Regions from separate parts of the Paenibacillus sp. FSL H8-0122 genome, predicted to be linked through region 2. Evidence: riboswitches for the same ligand, from Rfam matches in the RefSeq annotation. Region 2 holds a riboswitch; each other region holds the start of a gene.
What was found. A riboswitch is a leader RNA that binds a small molecule or an ion and turns the genes downstream of it on or off. The one in region 2 is predicted to bind cyclic di-GMP.
Positions count from the first base shown of each region.

Region 1: it holds a riboswitch for cyclic di-GMP, as region 2 does, so the genes downstream of both, NSS64_RS23600 (PA14 domain-containing protein) here and NSS64_RS26635 (anti-repressor SinI family protein) in region 2, are expected to answer to the same signal.
Region 3: it holds a riboswitch for cyclic di-GMP, as region 2 does, so the genes downstream of both, NSS64_RS08060 (thiamine pyrophosphate-binding protein) here and NSS64_RS26635 (anti-repressor SinI family protein) in region 2, are expected to answer to the same signal.

Region 1 covers NZ_JBBOTB010000001.1:5,462,662-5,466,853, forward strand. Annotated here, with positions in the region: gene NSS64_RS23600 (PA14 domain-containing protein) at 1-1,650, opposite strand, end outside; cyclic di-GMP riboswitch class I at 1,665-1,745, opposite strand; gene NSS64_RS23605 (sugar phosphate nucleotidyltransferase) at 1,883-3,256, opposite strand.
Region 2 covers NZ_JBBOTB010000001.1:6,232,362-6,236,553, forward strand. Annotated here, with positions in the region: gene NSS64_RS26620 (TasA family protein) at 1-50, shown strand, start outside; gene NSS64_RS26625 (TasA family protein) at 90-680, shown strand; gene NSS64_RS26630 (helix-turn-helix domain-containing protein) at 1,000-1,332, shown strand; gene NSS64_RS26635 (anti-repressor SinI family protein) at 1,481-1,624, opposite strand; cyclic di-GMP riboswitch class I at 1,659-1,762, opposite strand; gene NSS64_RS26640 (2-oxoglutarate dehydrogenase E1 component) at 2,190-4,192, shown strand, end outside.
Region 3 covers NZ_JBBOTB010000001.1:1,875,794-1,879,985, forward strand. Annotated here, with positions in the region: gene NSS64_RS08050 (hypothetical protein) at 86-436, opposite strand; gene NSS64_RS08055 (carboxymuconolactone decarboxylase family protein) at 589-969, opposite strand; gene NSS64_RS08060 (thiamine pyrophosphate-binding protein) at 1,020-2,633, opposite strand; cyclic di-GMP riboswitch class I at 2,780-2,876, opposite strand; gene NSS64_RS08065 (methyl-accepting chemotaxis protein) at 3,378-4,192, opposite strand, start outside.

The sequences.
Region 1 (4,192 bases), 770 kb from region 2:
TGCAGGTACGGTTCCCTTCACCTGGCTGGGGCTCTGCCACATCAGATGGACATTCGCATCGCCTGCATTCTCATAATACTCTACCTTAATATCGTACAGTTGCCCGGCAGTCAAGGCTATGCTTCCTGTGCGGGCAGTTCCGCTCTGCTTGACCCAGCTGTCAATGACTGCTGTGCCGTTCACCCATAAGCGGATACCGTCATCCGATGTAGTATAGAACTGATAGGTCTCGCTGTAAGCCGGCTTAATCTGGCCGGTCCAACGGATCGAGAAGTAGTCCACGCCGAGTGTGGTATTAGGAGTACTCTGACGCCAATTGAAGCTGATTACCTCATCGTTACGCACCATAACCGGTGTCCCCGAGAGCGTCATGTTCTTGAAGTATTCTCCAAGCAACCCGTTCTGGGCAGGCTTGCTCTCCGTATCACCGGAGGTTGGGACCGGCTTCGGAATCGGCGCAACGGTTGGTGCCGGTGTTACGGTTGGCGTTGCTGTCGGTGTTGGCGTTGGCGTCGGTGTTACTATAGGCGTTGGTGTTGCTGTAGGCGCTGGTGTTGCTGTAGGCGTCGGTGTTGCGGTTGGCTTAGGGGCCGCCACTGGAGCAGTCCAGGCCTTATATTGGTCACGGGTCAGTGTGTAGCTGTCATTCATGAAATTCTTGATCGTAGCCGTGCTGTTATTCTCATAGAGCATCTTGCCCCAGTTCATCATGAACACGTAATTCTGCTGGGTCAGCTTCAGCTTCGAGATATTCGGCATTTCACCGTTCTCGCCGATGCCGATCGGTTTGCCGCCAGCCAGGCTGGTCAGATCATCATGATATTTATTCGAGTAGTCGTTATTATATATATCCGCTGCCAGCACATCCACTCTGTCCGCACCCGGATAAGTCCGTGCATAGGGATCAGAGTTGGCATTCGGCGCATTCGGGTTCCATACCCAAATCAGATTATTTAATTGATGAACGTTTACGAAACGGTCATACATAATATTCCACAGAGCTGAGAAATTATCTTTCTTCCCCCACCAGAACCAGCCGCCGTTCATTTCATGGTACGGTCTCCACAGGATGGGAACCTTGGCATCCCGCAGGCTTTTAAGCGAGACGGCTACTTTATCCAGATCGGTGATCAGCGCGTTATACTCCGTGGTGCCGGGGGTTACGTATTTGTTGAACTGTGCCTGGCTGATTGACTTTTGCACATTGGACCATTCGTACTTGGTACCCGGCAGATTCTGGTGGAAGGTCATGGCGACAATGCCGCCCGCTCTGGACCAGTTCGTCGCACTCCAGACAATATTTTTGCGTTGTGCAGCTACTCCGCTCTCACTCTGTCCACCGATTGCTCCAAGCTCATAACCATGCAGTGCGGCGTATTGTCCGCTTGTTCCCTTCAACTTGTTGCTCAGCTCATCCGGACTCTCGAAATAGTCATGCTGCCCTGTAATAATTCCATTTCCCGAGATATCATACAGATTGTTCAGCAGCTTGACCGCCTCGGCTGAGGCATTAGGGTTCACGGGCGCTCCTGTAGAGGAAGCAGCCTTGACAGTGGACGGGGCGATTCCCAGTCCCACGGGTACAGCAGACAATACCACGGCCAGCGACAGCACAGCGCAGAGCAAACGAGACTTACGGTAAGTTTTCACAATATTCTCTTCCTTTCGGTAGCCAGGCTGCCACTCTTGCGAAGGCCCTATAGCTTTGCGTCCCTATCTTTCGATTAGGTTTGCCATTGTCGTTTTGGAAGGATCAATCCCTCTTACCGTAAGTATCGTCGATATGCAAATTTAATGTAGAGTAAAAACAAAATTTGTCTAAAAAATAGTTCTCAATACCTGATTTAAAATTGTAACAATTGGTTAAATAGATAAGTTAGACCTAAGAAATGAACTGATGTAGAGCGATATCCTCCCAGTCCAGAGTAATACGGATATTGTCTTCCTCTACCAGCTCAGACCCCGTCTGCACCTCAATGAACTCCACATCGGTAAGAGCAAGAATGGCATGCTTGGTCCCTTCCGGTATCCGTACCACATCTCCCGCCTTCACCGTATGCATCTTCTCATTGATGACAATGCTGGCTTCCCCGCTGACGAAGGTCCAGATTTCACTGCGTTTGTGATGCAGCTGATAGCTGATATTTTTGCCCTCATTGATGAAAATCCGCTTGGTCAGCACCTCGTTGCCTTCATCATATTTCACATAATCGATCACCTTGTAGTGTCCCCAGCGGCGTTCCTCGTACATCGGTCTTTGTTCAAAAGTCTTCAGCACTTCCTTGATCCGCGGACTCTCGGCCTTGTGTGTCACCAGAATGCCGTCCGGGCTGGCGGCGATAATCAGATCCTTCGCCCCGATGACCGTAATTGGAATATCCAGCTCGTTAATGAGGCAGGTGCCTTCGGAGTCAGCGGTGATGAAGCCTTTGCCGACATGGTTGCTGGTCATTTCCTCGGTCAGGGTGTTCCAGGTACCCAGGTCCTTCCAGAATCCGGCGTACGGCTGCACGACGATGTTCTCTTCTTTCTCTACCACTTCGTAATCGAAGCTGATGGAGGACAGCAGCTTATACTGCTTCTGCAGCTCCTCGTAATTCAGCGGCAGCCCTTTGCGCTGCAGGATATCCAGCAGGTAGCCCAGACGGAAGGCGAATACTCCGCAGTTCCAGAGCGCTCCCCGGCTGATTAGCTCCTCGGCCTGCACACGGTCAGGCTTCTCCTGGAAGTGGCTCACTTGCAGGTAACCATTCGCTCCCGCATCTGCGCCCGTTGGAATGATGTAGCCGTATTTCTCCGAAGCATGCTCGGGAACTACGCCCATCAGCGCCAGGTTCGCCCCGCTCACCAGCATGGTGTTCTCCAGTTGCAGCACCGTTTCGAAAAAGGAGGATTCCACGTATGGGTCCACCGGCAGAATCGCCACGGTCTCGCTTGGGGACACCCCCGCGATGGAATACAGGTAGGCCGCCGTCAGCGCAATAGCCGGGAAGGTATCCCGCCGCTCCGGCTCCACGATGATCGGCACCCCGCTGCCGAGCTGGCTCTGGATCATCTCCACCTGGCTGCGTCCGGTCGCCAGATAAGAGGACCCGGCCATGCCGTTCTCCTCCAGCTGTCTCCATACCCGTTGTACCATTGATTCCGGTTCACCTGCCGGACTTGCCAGTACCTTCAGAAATTGCTTGGAGCGTGAATCATTGGACAACGGCCAGAGCCGCTTGCCGGAGCCGCCTGATAGAAGTACTAGTTTCATAGTGAACCCTCCATATCGTATTGTTATTGGGTATTTCTTGTTGCTGGAATTGTAATTTAAAATCCCGCCTGTTATGAGGGTCGCTGCAAGGAATTTTGGGCTTACGGCCGCTGTTGTATTTGGATTTTTTGATTAAAACCGCTTCTCGCGGTAGAAATCCAAATACAAAGGCGGACGCTAACGCTCCTACAGCTCCAAAATTCCCCTCCGCTCCATTTCATAACAGGCTTGTGATTTTATATCCGCTTCGCCCGCAGGCGAAGCTCCCGGCTAAAGATCCGATCTTGCCGCTTGTTGTAGCGGCAAGGGGGCCGGGGCTGCCGCGCTATACTTGCAGCAGCAGCAGTTGAAATCCTGGTTGCCGGCAGCCTGCCTTCACGACAGTGAATCCCTGGTTGCCGCCTAGCTGTTCCAGCGGAGAAAGATTCAAAAGCTCAAAGACTCTTAAGTCCCGCTTGTTCCAAGGCGTCGCCGCTGAGTTAGCGGCTGGAATGAACAAGAGTATAGGACAACAAAATCCAAGATAATAGAATTCAAGACATTGGAATTCAAGACCAAGATTCAAGACCGGAATCCAAGACTCTTGTGCCAAGGGCTTGCGCACAAGTTCGCGGCGGCAAAGCTAGTTAGTTAAGTACTAGGCACTAGTGCTGCTCAGTTGCTCCATTTGGCTCGTATCCGGGAAATCAGGGGTACTTATGCTCTTCATTTGCTCGTTCAGCTAACATTCCCGGGATTCAGGTGCACTTGTGCTCTTCATTTGCTCGTTCAGCCATCTTTCCCGGGATTCAGGTGCACTTGTGCTCTTCATTTACTCATTTAGCCATCTTTCCCGGGATTCAGGTGCATTTGTGCTCTTCATTTGCTCGTTCAGCTAACATTCCCGGGATTCAGGTGCACTTGTGCTCTTCATTTCCGCTTCCAGCCCACTTTCAG
Region 2 (4,192 bases):
CACTGACTCTGAATTTCGAAGCCAACCAGGAAAAAGGCACGCTCCAATAATTCCACAACAAAACAAACCATTCGAGGAGGAAATCAATCATGGGTATCAAAAAAACATTGGGTCTTGGCGTAGCATCGGCAGCACTGGGCTTGTCTTTAATCGGCGGGGGCACCTTCGCTTACTTCAGTTCCACAGCTACCAGCACGGCAACCTTCGCAGCGGGTACGCTGAAGCTCGGCTCTTCCTTCAATACTCCGGTAGCGCTGACGAATCTGAAGCCGGGAGATTACACCGTCCGCACCTTCACCCTGTCCAATGACGGCACACTGGATATCAAATTCCTGAAGCTTGCCACCACTTACACTGTGACTGATGCCAAGGGAGATAACGCAGGCCAGGATCTCGGAGACCACTTCAAGGTCAAGCTCCTCGATAGTACGTACACCGGCGGTTCACTAAGCGGTCATGTGCTGTCCGAGATCTCCTTGAAGGATCTGAAAAACACCCCCAGCTACGATCTCGTAGCAGCAGGTGTACTGCCAGGCGGGATTGCCGCCGCCGGGTCCAAGACCTTCAAGATCGCCTTCGAATTCGTAGACAACACGCTCGATCAGAACATTTTCCAGGGTGACGGCTTAGCGCTGAACTGGACCTTCGATGCGCTTCAAGGAGTGGGAGAAGCCAAGTAGATCAGGGGCCAGCCTATACAAGTGAACATGGCTTTGCCGTCCTTTTATTAGGAAGGCAGCGTTTCAGCAAACCATCAAGACGGCATATCCTCCCCCATCCGGGCCGGGTATGCCGTTTCTTTTTCCCGCTGCCGGGTTCAATGATTTTTGTCCGTTTTGCGGATTTTTGTTATACTGACAAGAGAAAACGGCTTGGCCGGCCTTTGAACGGGCGGTACCGTTTCAACGAGAAGGATAAGGAGAATGTATAGCGCGAAGCATATCACTTCTTATCTTTTACCAAAAAAGTACGGAGGGCGTTGTAATCGTGTCAGATACTATGGGAAGCCGCATCCACAAACTCCGGCTGGAGAAGGGCTATTCGTTATCCGAGCTTGCCGATAAGGCTGATGTGGCGAAATCATACCTCAGTAATGTGGAACGGAACATTCAATCCAACCCCTCCATTCAATTCATCGAAAAAATCGCTGACGCGCTTCAGGTATCCATTCATGCACTGCTGTATGGCGGATTGGCAGAGACGGAAGAACAGGCTCTGGACGGGGAATGGTTCCGGCTGGTTCAGGAGGCCATGGCCTCCGGTATAAGCAAACGCGAATTCAAGGAATTCCTCGATTACCAGAAATGGCGCATGGAACAAAAGGACAACTAGACGAGCATTGTATGCCATAGGGAAGACTCCGCACGGCAGGGAGACTGCCGCCTTCGGCGAAGGCATCCTTTCAAGCGGCATACAGAAAAGGCACAGCGTACCGGACGCTGTGCCTTTTCTGTATGTATCGCAGCAATGATGACCGCCCTTACATCGCCTGGAGCGCCTTCTCACTTAGAAACCGGCGGATATCCTCCGCCGCGATCCCCGCCTGCTTGGCAGACATCAGCAAGTGCACCCATTCTAAATCCAGATCTACTGCCTGCAGCTCGTCATTCCCCTGGTTGGACATATCCAAGAAATCTCCTCCTAGAATTTTCGCGTCCCCAGGCAGTCCGGCCATCATAGTAGTATTGCTACTTTGTAGTATTTCTACTTTAGATCCGAGACTTTGTGCCCCTGTCTTTCGGCAGGTTTACCTTTTACTGGACCCTTTCCATCATGAAAGGATCTGGCAAGAATCGATGAAACCGTTCTCCGCAATAACATTATACAAGATCATGTGAGATTAGTGTGTCGTTTTCTGGAATTTTTTTATGATAAAATGTGAGGAAACTTAGCTGAAATTGCCAGCGGCTTGTATAAATATTTCCAGTTCCAAGTTCAAACCCTATGTAATAGTTTAATTATACTAAAGGGAACGCTATCCGCTCCGCCTTATTTCTATTTATGATAGTTCCGTATGAATACTGTAATGAATCATGCCAAATTGCGAACGGATTGCGCGAAAGTATGAATTGATTACCCCGCCGGAAAGTAGCACAATAAGGTGAGAATGAAACCGCAAACATTTGCAGCTCCGCCAAGTGGCACACTGGATGCCTCGCGTGGAGTTTATCCGTTAGGAGGACCTATTCATGGCAGTCAAAGAGCCCTATAACGACACAGTATGGAGCAAATACTACGGCCCCAACCTGGGCTACATTCAAGAAAGATATGAGCAATTTGTCAAGGACCCCTCTTCTGTTGAACAGCATTACCGCGATCTCTTCACCGTATCCGGCCCCCCTCCACTGGCACCCGATGCCGAGAGGGCTCCAAGGCCTGCCGTATCAGCAGATGCCGAGTGGCTCAAGAAGGCTGTCAAGGCCTCGAAGCTGATCGCTAATATTCGAATATATGGCCATATGGCCGCAGACATTGACCCGCTGGAGCGCAGCACGAACCCGATGGCCAAATGGCTGGAGCTGGAGACCTACGAGCTTACCCGCGAGGATCTTAATGCCCTGCCCGCTTCGCTGATCTGGGATAATGCCCCTGCGGATGTGCATACCGCGATGGATGCCGTCCACAGAATGCGCCAGGCCTATACACAGACCATTGCTTATGAATTCGGGCATGTGCATGATGAACGCGAGCTGCGCTGGCTCAACAGCCAGGCGGAATCGATGACCTCCCCTGCCCCGCTGAATAATACAGAACGCAAAGAACTGTTGAAGCGGCTGGTTCAGGTGGAGCATTTCGAGACCTTCCTGCACAAGACCTTCGTCGGCCAAAAGCGCTTCAGCCTGGAGGGCAATGATGCCCTTGTGCCGATGCTGGATGAAATTGTGCGGGCTGCCGCGCATGACGGCGCAGAGCATATCCTGATGGGCATGGCCCACCGCGGAAGACTTAATGTGCTGGCTCATATTCTGGGCAAGCCTTATGATATTATTTTCTCAGAGTTCCATCATTCGCCGAACAAAGAGCTGTTCCCTTCGGAAGGCTCTATGGGTGTGACCTACGGCTGGAGCGGTGATGTGAAGTACCATCTCGGGGCTGACCGTGCCGTCCGCGAAGGCGAGACCGTACGCACCCGGATCACGCTGGCCAATAACCCGAGCCATCTTGAATTCGTCAATCCTGTAGTCGAGGGCTTCACACGCGCCGCACAGGAAGAACGCAACGCTCCGGGACTGCCTAAGCTGAACACAAGCAAGGCTATGGCTGTGCTGATGCACGGCGATGCAGCCTTCCCCGGCGAAGGTATTGTCGCTGAGACGCTTAATATCGGCAAATTGCAGGGTTATCAGAATGGCGGTACCGTGCATATTATCGTCAATAACCGGATCGGCTTCACCACAGAGAGCGAGGATTCCCGCTCCACCCATTATGCCAGCGATCTGGCCAAAGGGTATGAGATTCCGGTCGTGCATGTCAATGCCGATGACCCGGAAGCCTGTATTGCCGCAGTCCGTCTGGCCAGCGCTTACCGCCATATGTTCAAGAAGGACTTCCTGATTGATCTGATCGGCTACCGCCGCCACGGACATAATGAAATGGATGATCCCGAGACGACCCAGCCGATTGTGTACGGCAAAGTGCGGAACCACCCTACTGTGTACCGCGCTTATGCAGAACGCCTGGAGCGCGAGAAGGTAATCACAACCGATGATCTGAAGAACATGATTGCCGAGGCGGAGAGCGTCCTCCAGCAGGCCTTCGATCAGATGAAGGAAGGCAAGCAGAAGAATGCGGAGTCCAAAGCCGCCGTCGCCCTGGATAACGACAGTCCTAAGCAGCGTCCGACCGCCTTCCCTCTGGCCGGTCTGCAGGAGATTAACCGCGAGCTGCTGCGCGTACCGGCCGGCTTCAAGGTCTATCCGAAGCTGGAACGGATTCTGCAGCGCCGCAAGGATGCGCTGAATGACGGAGAGCGGGTAGACTGGGCGCTGGCAGAGACACTTGCCTTCGCTACCATCCTCAAGGATGGCACGCCGATCCGTCTCAGCGGACAGGATTCACAGCGCGGCACCTTCGCCCACCGCCATCTGGTGCTGCATGACAGCGAGAACGGCGAACTCTATTCTCCGCTGCATCAGCTGAGTGATTCCAGCGCTTCGTTCGGCGTCTATAACAGTCCGCTGTCCGAGGCCTC
Region 3 (4,192 bases), 4.4 Mb from region 2:
ACTCTCTTCCGGCATTAGCAGCCGGTTCAATGAATGAATTAGCATGTGCGTTTCAAGCAGCTGATTTAGGTTTAAATTGTATTTATTAAGCTTGTACGGTTGAAGTGATCTCCAGGTTCTCAAGTCCGGCTTTGCGGCCCAGGCGTGCCAGCTGCATTTTGAGGATCGGGTTATTTTCCAGGGTAAGACTCACTTTCTGGAAGCCGTCAGCCTTGAACATGATGAAGCAGCCTTCAAGCAGCGGTACAACATCAGGAGCTGTTACATTCAGCTTGCGGCAGTCGATCTCTAGTGCATATTCAGCAGGGCTGATCGGGTTAATGGTCTGCTGGTAAGCCTGTATAGATTTGAGCCCGTCCTCGTTAGAGAAGGTTCCCTCCAGCTCAATATTGATCACTTTCTTCGCAGTATCTGTCTTCAAAATAAATTGTCCCATGTTGATCTCTCCCTAAGTGTAATTTCCAATACCTCCAAAACATTATTCCTGCGACTCTATTCGACAAAATCGCAGTTCGATTTGGGATATTTTGCCTTCATTATAACCAGATCATCCTGAAATGTGCAATCGAAAAGTCGAAATTTGTAGAATTATGAAGATTTTTCTTTGATCTCCTCCAGGGTATCCAGCAGCACATTAAAGGCCGAAATCACCCGGGGGGCACCGACGCAAGGGGTCAGATGCAGCAGCACACCCTTGATCTGCTCGACGGTCATGCCAACGCGGAGCGCCATTACATAATGAACCCCCAGCTGTTCATATTGCCCCATCGTAATCAGAGACGAGATCACTGCAATCTCTTTCCAGTCAGAGCCAATCGTGGTCCGCTGAAAAATATCGCCATAAGCATTGCCCATGATATATTCGGCTAATTCCGGAAAATGCTCTTTGATCGGAGCCAGGGCCTTGGCCCCATAATCTCCTGAGAGATCAGTGAAATGATCGAGTCCGCTGTTCATGCTCTTGTTCACGTTATGTCCTCCTGACAGTAGGTTAGAAAAGGTGTGCGGATATGGCTTCCTTACGTAAGATCCAGCGTGCGGTGGGCCGTAGGAGGCATTTCATCACGGTCAGTCAGCAGCTCAATGACAGCTGCCTTGTTAAGTGCCACAGCTTCGCGGATTGCGGCAGCGAACTCCTCCTGCGTCTCGCAGCGGAAGCCGGCTGCACCCAGCGATTCGGCGAATTTCACGGCATCCATCGGAACCTCGAAGATCGTACCGTCAATCCGGCCGGTCGTTTTCTCCATGCCCTTGAGCGCCATATCCAGCTGCATATTGTTCACCACGATGAAAATTACCGGAATGTCCTTGCAAACGGCCGTGTTTATTTCAGCTCCGAGCATCATAAAACAGCCGTCCCCGGTAATACAGAAGACAGTCTCCCCGGGAGAGGCAGCCTTGGCGCCGATCGACATGCCAATTGAATTGCCCATACAGGCAAAGTAGGCATCGAATATGAAGCTGCCGGGCCTGCGGACATTGAACCATTTCACAGCATTGAAGCCATGGCTGCCGTCATCTACAAACACGCTGCTGTTGTAAGGAATCAAGCCGCTCATCGTGCTCATTACCGAAGCCAGAGAGAGCCCCGCCAGCACGGGAAGCTCGTCATTGTAAGCATTGGAGATTGTGATTTCATGCCTGGTGACCGTAGAGGAGTCCAGCTTCTGAAGATACAGTGCCAGGTTGTCCCTTAAGTCCCCGCCGACAGCGATAGTGGATGAGGACAGTATTTTGCCGACAAAGGTTGGATCTACATCGAACTGGATCAACTGCTGCGGATGATTCTCCGGCTTCAGGTTGCAGATGGTCATGTCGCTCAGCCGGGAGCCCAGAACAATGAACAGATCGCTGTTGTTCAGCAATTCATCGCCGTGCGAAGAGCCGCCGACGCCGACAGGACCGTGGTAGAGCGGGTGATCATAAGCTATGGCGCCTTTGCCGCCTGGAGAGGTGACTACAGGAATGTTGAAGGTTTCGGCCAGCTGGACCAGTTCCTGATGGGCACCTGAACGGTTGACGCCTTTACCGGCAATGATCAGCGGTCTGGCAGATTGATTAATCGCCGAGATAACCCGGTCATAGTTCTGATAACTGACCAGTCCCTCGCGTTCCGGCAGGACAATCCGGCATTCCGCGAGCCGCTCTGTCTGCACATCAAACGGAATGCAGAGATGGACCGGACCTTTCCGGTCACCGAGGGCGATGGATAGGGCATGGTTGAAAATCGTGCTGAAGTGATCGCCGCGTTCAACGAGCTTGCTGAAGAGGGTGGCCGGCCGGAACATATCCGCCAAATCAGCCAGATAGGAAGTGGAATCCTGACATTGGGGAATGCCCAGCTCCTTGATGGACTGATGTCCGGTGATGAAGAGGACGGGAAGATTATTGGCCTTGGCATGCGCTGCTGCGGTGAGCAGATTCGTTCCGCCCGGACCGGAGGTGCCGAAGGCTACCCCGAGACTGCCGGTCTTCAGAGCATAACCGCCGGCGGCGAAGCCGGAGCTGGATTCGTGCCGGCCGGGGATGAACTCTATACCGTAGTCAACCATTTTCAAAGCGATGGGGCAAATAGACTTGCCTATAATTCCAAAAGAATGAGTGACTCCCAGATTGTGTAATGCTTCCGCCATATAATCTGCAACTGTCTTCAGAACATCCACCCCGCAAGTTGTTATTTGTATACGTCAGCAATAGAAAACCTGTACTCAGCATTGGAGCACAGGTCTGTTGCACGAATCACCATAATCAAACGCGAAACCTAAGGCGTTCACAGTTTTTCAGCAACCTGGCTGTCATGATCCCACTTCAGAAATGAGACTGTAGATCCATGGCTTTGCGTCATTCCCTTTCGGTGAATTTTGCCGGTATGCGGTTATAAATGAATTTGTGGAGAATTTTCCTTTACAATATATTCCTTGCTCCTCTTTTGTCAATAACCCCTGTGAGAAGAAACTCGGAATTTGACGAATATTCAGGAGTAAAAATGGCTAAATATTTGGATTTTCAAACTTTTGAAAATGGTTGTCTCTGGAAGACTAAAGTCTTAAAATGCAAATGGCCATTTAGGTTGGTTAATATGGGAAGTGAGCCCAAAGACTCATTACATTCCTGATTTACTGAAAAATATTAAGAAATCGCTAGATATACAGCATTGCAAATTTCGGTGATAGGACTTAAGTAGCGGTGATGTGAGACGTTAGCTTATAGACAATCTATGACAATAGAACGACTATAGTAAAGAAGTGCAAAGCACGTTTTTTACCCTTATGCACAATTTCAACAATTTGTGAATATTACATAACAATCTTTGTTTTGCCCAAAAAAAGAGACACCTCCCGCAGAAAATTCCGCAGGCGTGTCTCTTTGTGCCGGGGTTAAAATTTGAAAATATGAATCGTTTTTTGCAGGTTGAAGACTGCGGAGGTCATCTTCTCTGTCTCCTCAGCTACGGATTGCAGAGCATGAATCTGTTCGTTCATCGCTGCGGACACCTCTTCCGTCCCTGCGGCGGTCTCCTGGGTGATGGCTGAGATATTCTCGATCGCCCCGGAGATCTTGAGTGCACTCTCCAGCATAAGGTCACTCTCTGCGGAGAAGGAGGCAATCTGCTCGGTTATGTATTGGACACTATGCACAATTTGAGCAAAGATGTTGGCCGTCTCCGTAATCATCTCATTCTGCACCTGGACTACCTCTTCGTTAATGGCGATGTTATCAATAGCCTGCTTGATATCCGCTTCGATGCTGCGTACCAGACCGAACACCTCTTTGGTTGAAGCGGTGGATTCCTCGGCCAGCTTGCGGACCTCCTGGGCAACAACTGCGAACCCGCGGCCATGCTCGCCTGCACGGGCGGCTTCAATAGAAGCATTGAGCGACAGCAGATTGGTCTGTTCAGCAATTTCAGTAATCGTCTTGGTAATCATCGTAATGCCTCGTGCGTTATGCGATAGGGCTTCGATGGTATCCGCCACCTTCCGGGTAGCCTGGATGTTCTTGCGCATGCCTTCGGCTTGGGTATCCACCGATTGCCGTCCCTGTTCTACCAATTCCAGCGTATGTACAGACCTTCTATTCATTTCCTTGGTGGAATTCGTATAATTGGAGACTTTGATTTCGATATCCTTGATCGATTCGGTCATATCAGCGATATCCACCGAGATTTCGTTAGCACCGAGGGCCAGTTCAT